Regions from separate parts of the Streptomyces sp. B5E4 genome, predicted to be linked through region 1. Evidence: riboswitches for the same ligand, from Rfam matches in the RefSeq annotation. Region 1 holds a riboswitch; each other region holds the start of a gene.
What was found. A riboswitch is a leader RNA that binds a small molecule or an ion and turns the genes downstream of it on or off. The one in region 1 is predicted to bind thiamine pyrophosphate.

Region 1 (4,135 bases):
GGCGAGGAGGGCGCGCTCCATGCTCTCCAGGCTGCTCGCGCCGCCGGTGCCCATGATGAGGCGGGAGGAGAAGCGGACGCCGGCGATGGTGAGGGGGTCGGCGGCAGTGGGATCTGTGGTGTCTGTCACCCCTGCGGGGGCGGTGGCGGTGCTGTTCACGGTGGGTCAGCCTCCCTGGACCGGGGTCAGGATCTCGACGCGGTCGCCGTCGCCGAGGGTGGTGGTGGGCCAGCTCCCGCGCGGTACGACGTCCTCGTTGACGGCGGCGGCGACGCCGCGGGGCGCGCTGGTGAGGGTGGCGACGAGGGCGTCGAGGGTGAGGCCCGCGGCGATCCGGCGCGGTGCGCCGTTGACGGTGATGGTCGGGGAGTCGGTACGGGCGTCCGTACGGGTCTGCGTGGCGTCCTCGGTCATGCGTGCCGCCCTTCGTGCCGCTGGTGCGTGGTGCCGAACCGGGTGGCCGCGAACGGGCGGGCCACCTCGGGGAGTTCGCCGCCGGTGAGGACGGCGGCGAGCGCGTCGCCGGTGACCGGGGTGAGGAGCACCCCGTTGCGGTAGTGGCCGGTGGCCAGGTGCAGCCCCGCCAGGGCGGTGGGGCCCAGCAGCGGCGCGTTGTCGGGGGAGCCGGGGCGCAGCCCGGCGCCGGTCTCCACGAGCGGCAGCTCCGTCAGCCCGGGCAGCAGCTCGTGGGCGTCGCGCAGCAGCTCGTACACGCCGCCCGCGGTGACCGTGGTGTCCCAGCCCAGCTCCTCGCTGGTGGCGCCGACGACCAGCTCACCGCTCTCCCGCGGCACCAGGTACACGCTGCTGCCGCGCACCACGGCCCGTACCGTACGGGACAGGAAGGGCGTCCCGGCGCCGGGCATCCGCAGCCGCAGCACCTGCCCCTTCACCGGCCGCACCGGCGGCCGTACCGCCTCCGGCACCCCCACCAGGCCGCCGCTGCGGCTGCCCGCGGCGAGCACCGTCTGCCCGGCGGCGATCCGGGTGCCGTCCGCCAGCTCCGCGCCCGCCGCCCGCTCGTCCGCGCCCGCGCCCGCGCCGGCGATCCGCAGCCGGACCGCGAGGCTGCGGTGGAAGGCGACCCCGGCCCGCTCGCAGGCGGTGACCAGCGCCGCGGTCAGCAGCCGCGGGTCCGTCTGGTGGTCGCCGTCGACGCGCAGCCCGCCGCGTACTCCGGGCGCGAGCATGGGCTCCAGCCGGCGGCACTCGCTGCCGCTGAGCCACTGCGCGGAGAGCCCCAGCCGCTGCTGGAAGCCGTGCAGTTCGCGCAGTTGGGCGCGGTCGTCCGCGTCGAGGGCGACGGACAGCGCGCCGCAGCGGCGGTAGCCGATGTCCTGGCCGGACGCCTCCGCCAGCTCGGCCGCGAACGCCGGATAGCGCTCCGCGGCGGCCAGGTTGAGCGCCAGCAGCGCTTCCTCGCCGTAGTGCAGTTCGGTGACGGCGGCCAGCATCCCGGCCGCGACCTGCGCGGCGCCGCCGCCGGGGGCCGGGTCGGCGACGGCGGTGGCCAGCCCGCGGCGGGCCGCCTGCCAGGCGGTGACCAGGCCGATGACGCCGCCGCCGACGACGAGGACGTCGTAGGCGGCATCGGCCGTGCGCGGCGCGCCGGTTGGGCCCGCCGCCGGTGTCGTGGTGGGTTCTGTCGGGGGTGTGTCGCGTGGCTGCATGGGCGCGTTCGCCCCTCCCTTCGCCGGCATGACCCGGATCAGGTTCGTACGGTCGGGGGCCGCCAGCCCCCCTCTCAGCCCGGTGCGCCGGGCTCCCGCGAGTCTTCCCGGTCACCCTAACTCCGTACGCCCGGCCGCTGTAAGGGAGCCTCGCGAGCGGGCCCGGCACGAGCGGCGGGCGACGGGCGCGGCATAAAGTGATCGGTGTGACCGACGCCGAACCGGAGCGCGGCCCCGCCGGCCGGGCCGCCAGCCGCCCCAGCAGTGCCGCGGACCCCACCGCGGGCACCGTCGTCGTCGGCGCCGGCATGGCCGGCGTGCAGACCGCCGTGGCGCTGCGCGAGCAGGGCTACGCGGGCACCGTCACCCTCGTCGGCGCGGAGCCGCACGACCCGTACGACCGGCCGCCGCTGTCGAAGGCGGTGCTGCTGGGCAAGGCGGAGGGCTCGGCGTTCGAGGTGGACTTCGCGGAGTACGGCATCGGGCTCCGGCTGGGGCTGCACGCCGACCGGCTGGACACCGCGCGGCGGGTGCTGGAGACGGACGCCGGGCCCGTTCCGTACGGGAACCTGGTCCTCGCCACCGGCGCGGCGCCCGTCCCGCTGCCCGGTGCCCGGGCCGGCGCCACGCCCGGCGTGCACCTGCTGCGCACCCTCGACGACGCGGCGCGGCTGCGCGCGGTGCTCGTGCGGCGCAGCCGGATCCTGGTGGTCGGCGCGGGCTGGATCGGCGCGGAGCTGACCACCGCGGCGCGCGAGCAGGGCTGCGAGGTGACGGTCGTGGAGGCCGCGGGGCATCCGCTGGCGGCCGCGCTGCCCGCGGCGGTCGCGGCGCCGATGGCCACGTGGTACGAGGAGAGCGGTGCCCGGCTGCTGACGGGGCGCCGGGTGGAGCGCGTCGAGAGCCCGGGCGAGGAGGGGCCGGTCGCGGTGGTCCTCGACGACGGCACGGAGCTGACCGCCGACGCCGTCGTCGTCGGCATCGGCGCCCACCCGGCCACGGCCTGGCTCGCCGGCTCCGGCGTCGAGCTGGGTGACGACGGGGCGGTGCGGGCCGACGAGCGGCTGCGTACGAACGTGCCCGGGGTCTGGGCCGTCGGCGACTGCGCGTCCTTCCCGTCCGCGCGCTACGGTGAGCGGCTGCTGATCCACCACTGGGACAACGCCCTCCAGGGCCCGACGACGGTCGCGGCGGACATCGCGGGGGCGCCGGGCGGGGTGTACGACCCGGTGCCGTATTTCTGGTCCGAGCAGTTCGGCCGCTTCGTGCAGTACGTCGGCCACCACACGGACGGCGACGAGCTGCTGTGGCGCGGCGACCCGCAGGGTTCCTCGTGGTCGGTGTGCTGGCTGCGCGCCGGCCGGCTCATCGCGCTGTTGGCCGTCGGCCGGCCGCGGGACCTCACCCAGGGGCGCAAGCTGATCCATGCCGGCGCCGCGCTGGACCGCGAGCGGGCCGCCGACGCGGCCGTACCGCTGAAATCAGCCGTGCTGTGATGTCCGCGGCGCGCCGAGCACCGCGCCGCTTTCCCCGAATCCGGGGATACTTCGCGGTGATATGCCTCCCTTTGGCGCTGCCCTGTACCGACAGGCCGCCCGAGATGGCAGGCTGGGGGGGTGACCGAGATTGATGCGAAGATCGATGCTCTCGTCCCCTCCTGGCTCACCCTTCCCGACATCGCGGAGAAGCTCGACGTCGAGGTGACCCGCGTGCGGCAGTTGGTCAGGGAAGGCCAGCTGATCGCGGTGCGGCGGGGTGAGAACAAGACGCTGCAGGTGCCCGCCGAGTTCATCGGCGAGGGGAAGGTCGTCAAGGGCCTCACCGGCACCCTGACGCTGCTCAAGGACGACGGCTTCAGCGACGCGGAGGCGCTGGAGTGGCTGTTCACCCCCGACCCCTCGCTCCCGGGGACTCCCGCGCAGGCGCTGCGCGAGAACCGCGGGACGGAGGTCAAGCGCAGGGCGCAGGCACTGGCTGTGTAACCTCGCGGGGCCGGGCGCGCACCCGCGGGTCCGGCCCCGCGACCGTACGAGACCGTACGAGGGGGGAGCGCCGTATGACGGCCGGAACCGCCGCCGGTGCCACCGTGGACGCCCGCGCACGGCTCGGCGCCGCGCAGCTCTATCTGTGCACGGACGCCCGTACCCGCCAGGGCGACCTGCCCGAGTTCCTGGACGCCGTGCTGGCCGCCGGCGTGGACATCGTCCAACTGCGCGACAAGGGCATGGAGGCGCGCGAGGAGCTGGCGCACCTGGAGGTGTTCGCCGACGCCTGCCGCCGGCACGGCCGGCTGCTCGCGGTCAACGACCGCGCCGACGTGGCGCACGCCGCCGGCGCCGACGTGCTGCACCTGGGCCAGGGCGACCTGCCCGTGCCCGCCGCCCGCGCCCTCCTGGGTGCCGGGCCGAACGACGTGCTGATCGGCCGCTCCACCCACGCCGAGGCGGAGACCCGGGCCGCGGCCG
Region 2 (4,135 bases), on a different contig from region 1:
CGGGTGCCCCACCAGCCGTCGAGGACGCCGCCGCGGCCGGTGAGCGCGAGGAACGCGGAGCCGACGACGACGGTGGGCATCACGAACGGCACGGTGACCAGGGCGCGCAGCAGTTGCTTGCCGGGGAAGTCGAAGCGGGCGAAGACGTACGCGGCGGGCAGCGCGAGGACGAGGGTGAGCCCCGTGGAGGCGGCGGCCTGCCAGAGCGTGAACCACAGGACGCCGAGGATGTCGGGGTCGCCGAGGACGTCGGGGATGCGGCCGAACTGCCAGCGGCCGCCCTCGCGCAGGCCGCGGGCGACGATGGCGCCGACGGGGTAGGCGAAGAAGACGGCGAAGAACGCGGCGGGGACGGCCATGAGCGCGAGCCGTCCGGCCGCCCCGCGTATCCGGCGGCGGCCGGCGCCCGTTCCCGTGTCTCCCCTGCCGCGTCCCGCGGCCCGGGTTACTTCACGACCAGCGAGGTCCACGTCTTGATCCACTGCTCCCGGTTGTCGTCGACGGTCGCCGGGTCGAGGGTGTGCGGGTCGGCGATCTCCTCGCCGTAGCGGGTGAAGACCTCGGGCAGTTCGGTGTTCTCCCGCACGGGGTGGACGAACATCTGCAGCGGCATGTCCTTCTGGAACCGCTCGCCGATGAGGAAGTCGATGAGGGCCTTGCCGCCTTCGGTGTTGCCGGCGTTGGCGAGCAGCCCGGCGAACTCGATCTGGCGGAAGCAGGTGCCGGTGGCCACGCCGGTGGTGGCTTCCTCGGGCTGCGATTCCATGTCGAGGACGGGCGGGCTGGAGGCGTACGAGACGACGAGCGGCTTGTCGCCCTTGCCGGCGCCGGAGAAGCGCTCGTAGTACGCCTGCTCCCAGCCGTCGACGACCTCGACGCCGTTGTCCCGCAGCCGGCTCCAGTAGTCCTCCCAGCCCTCGTCGCCGTACGCGTCGGCGGTGGCGAGGAGGAAGGCCAGGCCCGGGGAGGAGGTGGCGGCGTTCTCGGTGACGAGGAGGTCCCGGTAGCGGGGGTCGGCGAGGTCGTCGAAGGTCTGCGGCGGGTCGAGGTTCTTCTCCTCGAAGTACGCGCGGTCGTAGTTGACGCACACGTCGCCGTAGTCGACGGGGGTGACGCGGTGTTCGCCGGCGTCGAGCTGGAGTTCCCCGGGTATGCGGTCCAGCCCCTTCGCTTCGTACGGCGTGAAGATCCCGTTGTCGAGGCCGCGGGAGAGGAGGGTGTTGTCGATGCCGAAGAAGACGTCGCCCTGGGGGTTGTCCTTGGACAGGACGGCCTGGTTGACGGCGGAGCCGGCGTCCTTGCCCTTGAGGATGTCGACCGTGTACCCGGACTGTTTCTCGAACGCCTTGAGGACGTCGTCGGAGACGGCGAAGGAGTCGTGGGTGACGAGGGTGACGCTCTTGCCGTCCGGGCCTGACCCGGATCCGTCGCCGGAGTCCGAGCCGCAGGCGGCCAGGCCCAGGGCGAGGGACGCGGCCAAGGCGGTGGTGACGATGCGCTTCATCGGGCTGCTTTCGTGGCGGCGGGCAGCCCGGGCAGCAGCAGAGTCTCGACCGAACTTCCTACCCAGAATGACCTGGGCGAGGTTCGAGGGTCTGCGGCCTGGACGGTGCCGCACTCTCAGCGCTGCGAGCGCTCCCCTGTCGGTGTGTACAAATGAACGATATCAGGCTGGTGCGTCGGCCGCGGAGGCGGCGAGCTGCCCGCAGGCTCCTTCGATCTCCTGGCCGCGGGTGTCCCGTACGGTCACGGGCACGCCGTGGGCCTCCAGGGCGGCGACGAAGGCCCGCTCGTCCTCGGGCCGGGAGGCGGTCCACTTGGAGCCGGGCGTGGGGTTGAGCGGGATGAGGTTGACGTGCGCGCGGCGGCCCTTGAGGAGGCGGCCGAGGAGGTCGGCGCGCCAGGCCTGGTCGTTGATGTCCCTGATCAGCGCGTACTCGATGGAGACGCGGCGGCCGGAGCGGGCGGCGTACTCCCAGGCGGCGTCGAGGACCTCGCGGACCTGCCAGCGGGTGTTGACGGGCACGAGGGTGTCGCGCAGCTCGTCGTCGGGCGCGTGCAGGGAGACGGCGAGGCGGCACTTCAGGCCCTCGTCGGCGAAGCGGTGCATGGCGGGCACGAGGCCGACGGTGGAGACGGTGATGCCGCGCTGGGAGAGCCCGAGGCCCTCGGGCTCGGGGTCGGTGAGGCGGCGGATGGCGGACAGCACGCGGTTGTAGTTCGCCAGCGGCTCGCCCATGCCCATGAAGACGATGTTGGACAGCCGCGCGGGGCCTCCCCCGGAGCCTTCGGCCCGGGCGGTGCCCCCCGGGACCTCGCCGTCGCGCAGGGCGCGCATGCCGTCGACGATCTGGTGGACGATCTCGGCGGTGGACAGGTTGCGGGTCAGCCCGGCCTGGCCGGTGGCGCAGAACGGGCAGTTCATGCCGCACCCGGCCTGGGAGGAGATGCACATGGTGACGCGGTCGGGGTAGCGCATGAGCACCGACTCGACCAGCGTGCCGTCGAAGAGCCGCCACAGGGTCTTGCGGGTGGTGTCGCCGTCGCAGCTCAGATGCCGTACGACGGTCATCAGCTCGGGCAGCAGCCCTTCGGCGAGCTTCTCCCGGGACCCGGCCGGCACGTCGGTCCAGCCGGCCGGGTCGGTGGCGTAGCGCGCGAAGTAGTGGCGCGAGAGCTGCGTGGCACGAAACGGCTTCTCCCCCAGCTCGGCGACGGCGTCGCGGCGCTCGGCGGGGGTGAGGTCGGCTAGGTGCCGCGGCGGCTTCTTGGCACCACGGGGGACGGCGAAGGTGAGCTCTCCTGGCTTCGGCATAGCCGTACCAGTGTCGCAGACGGATTCACCCCCGCCCGCCTTAACCCCAAATGCCCGAATTCGCCCGCTCAAGCGCGCTGATGGGCGAGCCGTGGCCGTCGCCCACGGGGGCCGCCCCGCCGCCCGGCGACCCGTGGTCGTCGCCCATGGGCGCGACGCCCCAGTCGTGTTCCGCGGGTGCGGCCCTGTCGCTGCCCTGCCAGTCCAGGAGCGGCGCGACGGTGCCGCCGGGTGCGCCGGGGCCGTCGCCTGCCGCCGCCGTGGCGGTGCCCACCGCCACGCCCCCGGTCGCCAGCAGGGCCACCGCCGTCGCGCGCGCCGCCGTGTGCTTGATCCTCATCGAAATCCCCCTTGGGTCGCGGACATCCGCCACCACCGTGCCCACCCGCCCGGCGCGGCTCACAGATGTTTCGGCCCTCGCCGAAACCGCACAGGGGGAACGCGGCGGTCAGCCCCCGCCGACGAAGATCACCATCAGCAGCCACACGACCGGCGCCGTCGGCAGCAGCGAGTCCAGCCGGTCCATGATCCCACCGTGGCCGGGGAGCAGCGTGCCCATGTCCTTGATGCCGAGGTCGCGTTTGATCATCGATTCGGCGAGGTCCCCGAGCGTCGCGGAGGCGGCTGCGGCGGCGCCCAGCAGGAGGCCCTGCCACCAGCGGCCGTCGTCGATGAGCAGTTCCATGCACACCGCGCCCGCCGCCATCGCGAAGGCCAGCGCGCCGCCCAGCCCCTCGCGGGTCTTGCCGGGGCTGATGCGCGGGGCGAGTTTGTGGCGGCCGAACTTGTAGCCCACGGCGTACGCGCCGGTGTCGCTGATCACCGTGAGGATCAGGAACGTCAGCACCCGCTGCGGCCCGTCGTCGTCCGCGGCGAGCATCAGCGCGACGAAGCTCGCGAGGAAGGGCACGTAGAACGCGGCGAAGACGCCGGCGGTGACGTCGCGGAGGTAGTCCTCCGCGGGGCGCGTCAGCCGCCAGACGGGGACGGCGAGGGCGGTGAGCGCGAGTGCCGCCCCGGCGCCCTCGGCGCCGCGCGCGTACCCGGCGATGACCATGGCGATGCCGCCGAGCGCCAGCGGCACCAGCGGCGTGCGGATGCCGCGGCACTCCGCCAGCCGCGACGTCAGCTCCCACAGCCCGACCGCCACGGCGACGACGATGACGCCGAGGAAGAGCACTTTCACGACGAACAGCGTGGCCAGCACGATGGCGCCGAGGCCGAGCCCGACGCCTATGGCCGCGCCGAGGTCCCGGCCGCCGCGGCGCCGCTTGGGAGCGGGCGGCGGCGGGGCGGAGGCGTCGCCCGGGACGCCGGGTC
Region 3 (4,135 bases), on a different contig from region 1:
GATCGTTCCAGAGGTAGTCGGGAGCACCATGGACGCGGAGGGCGGAGCACGATGAAGGCATTCCGGCTGGACGATCTGGAGGCGGAGCGCCGTGCGAACGACGGAGCGTACCTGCAGTTCGTGCGCGAGCGGAACATGTCGGTGGGCCTCTACGCGCTGGACGCCGGAGCGCCCGATCCGCAGCAGCCCCACCGCCAGGACGAGGTCTACGTGATCATGAGCGGTCGCGGCTCCGTCACAGTCGGCGACGAAACCCTGCAGGTCGGCAGGGGCTGCGTCGTCTATGTGCCCGCGGGCGTGCCGCATCGTTTCCACCACATCACCGAGGATCTCCGGGTTCTGGTGGTCTTCTCTCCACCCGAGGCGTGAATCAGTCCCTCAGGGTCGCCTCGGGGTTCGTTCCGGGGTGGACCGGGGCAGGGGGCACTCCCATCCGCCCGTGCGGCGTCCTAGCATCGAAGGCACCGGGACAACCCCGGCGTACCGGAGGAGGAATGACCGTGTCCGTGAAAGAGATCACCGCGGGACTGCCGTGGTGGGTGACGTGGGTGCTGATCCCGGCGATCGTGCTGGTGGTCTTCGGCAGCCTGATCATGGCGCTGGTCGGCTTCATCATCGGCCTGCTCTTCAAGGTGCTGCTGGCCGCGGCGCTGATCGCCGGTGCGATCTTCCTGGTGCGGAAGTTCATGACCGCGTCGTCGTCGAAGAACGACTGGTAGCCGACCGCCCCCTCGTCTCCGGCGCTACCTCCGGCGCCGCCGTCCGCCGCCGCCCCGGCGGCGGGAGCGGCCCTCGGGAGGAGCCGCGGCAGCGCCGGAGCCCGTGCCCGCCCAGGCACCCGGCCCGGAAACGGCTCCCGGTCCTGCAGGGGCACCCGGTCCCGGTCCCATGCCGGTCCCCGGCCCCGGTCCCACGCCGGTCCCCGGCCCCGGTGCCATCCCGGCACCCGGTCCCGTGCCCCCGCCCGGCACCGGCCCCGCCCCGTGGCGGCGGTCGGCGGAGACGACGAGCGCCGCGAGCCCCGTCGTCAGCGGCACCGAGGCGACCAGCCCGATGCTGCCCACGAGGGTCCGTACGATCTCCTCGGCGACGAACTCGCTCGTCGCCACCGTGCCGACGCCCTGGTCGGCGATCGTGAAGAGCAGCAGCAGCGGCAGCGCCGCCCCCGCGTACGCCAGGACCAGCGTGTTCACCACCGACGCGATGTGATCGCGCCCGATCCGCATCGCCGACGCGTACAGCTTCCGCCACGGCGCCGACGGATCGGCCTGCCGCAGCTCCCATACCGCGGACGCCTGCGTCACCGTCACGTCGTCGAGCACCCCGAGCGACCCGATCAGCACCCCCGCGAGCAGCAGCCCGCTCATGTCGATGTCCGGGTACTGGGTGTGGATGAGCCCGGTGAAGTCGTCGGTGTTCCCGGTCAGTTTCGACCAGCCGATGAACAGCGAGCCCAGCAGCCCGATCAGCAGCAGCGACGTCAGCGTGCCGAGGGCGGCCACCGACGTACGCGCGTTGAAGCCGTGACACAGATAGAGCGCGATCAGCATGATGGCGCTGCCGCCGACCACCGCCACCACCAGCGGATTCGACCCGTCGAGGATCGCCGGCAGAATGAACAGGATCAGGATGGCGAAGCTCACCGCCAGCGCCGCGAGCGCCGCCAGCCCGCGCATCCGCCCGACGAGGACCACCGCCCCCGCGAACACCAGCGCCAGCGCCGCCATCGGCACGGTCCGTACCACGTCGGAGACGGCGTACTGCAGCTCACGCGGCGCCTTCGGCGAGTAGGAGACGACGAGTTCCTGCCCCACGTCGTACCGCCGGGACGCATCCGGCGCGACGATCTCCGTGAAGGTCCGCCCGGCGTGCTTGCCCGACGTCACCTCGATCGTCGCCTGCTCGCACACCGCGTCCTCGTCCGGCCGCGGCTCGTCCGGATCGCCACCGCCGGCCGGCGGCCCCTGCTCCTGGATCTGCGCGCCCACGTCCGCGCACTTCACTTCCTCGACCTTCGTGACCTTCGCCCGCTGCCGCTCCTGGTCGAAGCCGATGCCGCTGCGCTCGCCCGCCGGTTCACCGCCCGGCCACAGCGCGATCAGCCCGGCGAGCACCGCCAGCGCGAACGGGACGAGCACCGCGGCGATCACCGTACGCAGCCGGTGCGAGGCGGGCGGGTCCTGGGCGCCGTGGGTATGGCCGTGGCCGTGGTGGTGGCCGTGGCCGTGCGAATCAGTCACGGCCCGATCATCGCAGGAGCGGCGCGGGGCCCTCTTTCGTACCGGTGCGTGCAGCGGTTAGCGTGGTCGGCGAACTGCACACCGCGGGAGCTCGGAGCACCGGGCTGAGAGGGCGCTGACGGATCCGGATCCGGACCCAAGCTGCGCCGACCGCCGAACCTGTTACCGGGTAATGCCGGCGTAGGGAGTGGGTCTCCATGACCGTTTCGGATGCACGTACGCCCGCCACCGGGGACTCCGCGAAGTCCGCGGCGTCCGCGGATTCCGCGAAGTCGGCGGAATCCACCGCGATCGGCTGGCACAAGGACCACATCGAGCACCCCGCACGGCCCGACATCAGGGTCCCGGTGCGGCGCGTGCACCTCACGAACGGCCAGGACGTGACGCTGTACGACACGTCCGGGCCGTACACCGACCCGACCATCGACACCGAGGTACGCCGCGGGCTCACCCCGCTGCGCGACAACTGGATCATCGCCCGCGGCGACACCGAGGAGTACCCGGGCCGCCCGCCCCGCCCCGAGGACGACGGCCTCAAACACACCTCGCCCCGCGGCGGCCTGCGCAACCTCGACGCCGTCTTCCCCGGCCGCCCGCGCCAGCCGCGGCGCGCCCGCGGCGCGGCGGTCACCCAACTCGCGTACGCCAGACGCGGGGAGATCACCGCCGAGATGGAGTTCGTCGCACTGCGCGAGCGCGTCGAGCCCGCCTTCGTCCGCGACGAGATCGCGGCCGGCCGCGCCGTGCTCCCCGCGAACGTCAACCACCCCGAGTCCGAACCGATGATCATCGGGAAGAACTTCCTGGTGAAGGTCAACGCCAACATCGGCAACTCGGCCGTCACCTCCTCCATCGAGAAGGAGGTGGAGAAGATGACGTGGGCCACCCGCTGGGGCGCCGACACGGTCATGGACCTGTCCACCGGCCGCAACATCCACACCACCCGCGAGTGGATCCTGCGCAACTCCCCCGTCCCCATCGGCACCGTGCCGCTCTACCAGGCGCTGGAGAAGGTCGACGGCCGGGCCGAGGAACTGAGCTGGGACGTCTACAAGGACACCGTCCTCGAACAGTGCGAGCAGGGCGTCGACTACATGACCGTCCACGCCGGCGTCCTGCTGCGCTACGTCCCGCTCACCGCCCGCCGCAAGACGGGCATCGTCTCCCGCGGCGGCTCCATCATGGCCGCCTGGTGCCTGGCCCACCACCAGGAGTCGTTCCTCTACACCCACTTCGACGAGCTGTGCGAGATCCTCGCCTCGTACGACGTGACGTTCTCCCTCGGCGACGGCCTGCGGCCCGGCTCGATCGCGGACGCCAACGACGAGGCGCAGTTCGCGGAGCTGCGCACGCTCGGCGAGCTGAACCGGATCGCGAAGTCCCACGGCGTGCAGACCATGATCGAGGGCCCGGGACACGTCCCGATGCACAAGATCAAGGAGAACGTGGACCTCCAGCAGGAGATCTGCGAAGAAGCCCCGTTCTACACGCTCGGCCCCCTGGCCACCGACATCGCGCCGGCCTACGACCACATCACCTCCGGCATCGGCGCGGCGATGATCGCCTGGTGGGGCACGGCGATGCTCTGCTACGTCACGCCGAAGGAACACCTGGGCCTCCCGGACCGCGACGACGTCAAGACCGGCGTGATCACGTACAAGATCGCCGCCCACGCCGCGGACCTCGCCAAGGGCCACCCGGGCGCCCAGGACTGGGACGACGCCCTGTCGGACGCCCGCTTCGAGTTCCGCTGGGAGGACCAGTTCAACCTGGCCCTCGACCCGGACACGGCCCGCGAGTTCCACGACGCCACACTGCCGGCGGAGCCGGCGAAGACGGCGCACTTCTGCTCGATGTGCGGCCCTAAATTCTGCTCGATGAAGATCAGCAGGAGC

Region 2: another riboswitch for thiamine pyrophosphate. It lies ahead of ABGA99_RS36315 (thiamine ABC transporter substrate-binding protein); the one in region 1 lies ahead of thiO (glycine oxidase ThiO).
Region 3: another riboswitch for thiamine pyrophosphate. It lies ahead of thiC (phosphomethylpyrimidine synthase ThiC); the one in region 1 lies ahead of thiO (glycine oxidase ThiO).

What each region holds. Positions count from the first base shown of each region.
Region 1 is NZ_JBDPMI010000005.1:151,847-155,981, forward strand. It holds gene ABGA99_RS09450 (thiazole synthase) at 1-159, opposite strand, end outside; gene thiS (sulfur carrier protein ThiS) at 166-414, opposite strand; gene thiO (glycine oxidase ThiO) at 411-1,670, opposite strand; TPP riboswitch at 1,669-1,779, opposite strand; gene ABGA99_RS09465 (FAD-dependent oxidoreductase) at 1,868-3,166, shown strand; gene ABGA99_RS09470 (Rv2175c family DNA-binding protein) at 3,287-3,652, shown strand; gene thiE (thiamine phosphate synthase) at 3,727-4,135, shown strand, end outside.
Region 2 is NZ_JBDPMI010000061.1:2,000-6,134, forward strand. It holds gene ABGA99_RS36310 (iron ABC transporter permease) at 1-359, opposite strand, end outside; gene ABGA99_RS36315 (thiamine ABC transporter substrate-binding protein) at 446-1,504, opposite strand; TPP riboswitch at 1,542-1,652, opposite strand; gene rlmN (23S rRNA (adenine(2503)-C(2))-methyltransferase RlmN) at 1,667-2,815, opposite strand; gene ABGA99_RS36325 (hypothetical protein) at 2,856-3,155, opposite strand; gene ABGA99_RS36330 (phosphatidate cytidylyltransferase) at 3,264-4,135, opposite strand, start outside.
Region 3 is NZ_JBDPMI010000033.1:69,092-73,226, reverse strand. It holds gene ABGA99_RS30760 (cupin domain-containing protein) at 52-369, shown strand; gene ABGA99_RS30755 (DUF5326 family protein) at 507-719, shown strand; gene ABGA99_RS30750 (YibE/F family protein) at 744-2,240, opposite strand; TPP riboswitch at 2,314-2,445, shown strand; gene thiC (phosphomethylpyrimidine synthase ThiC) at 2,438-4,135, shown strand, end outside.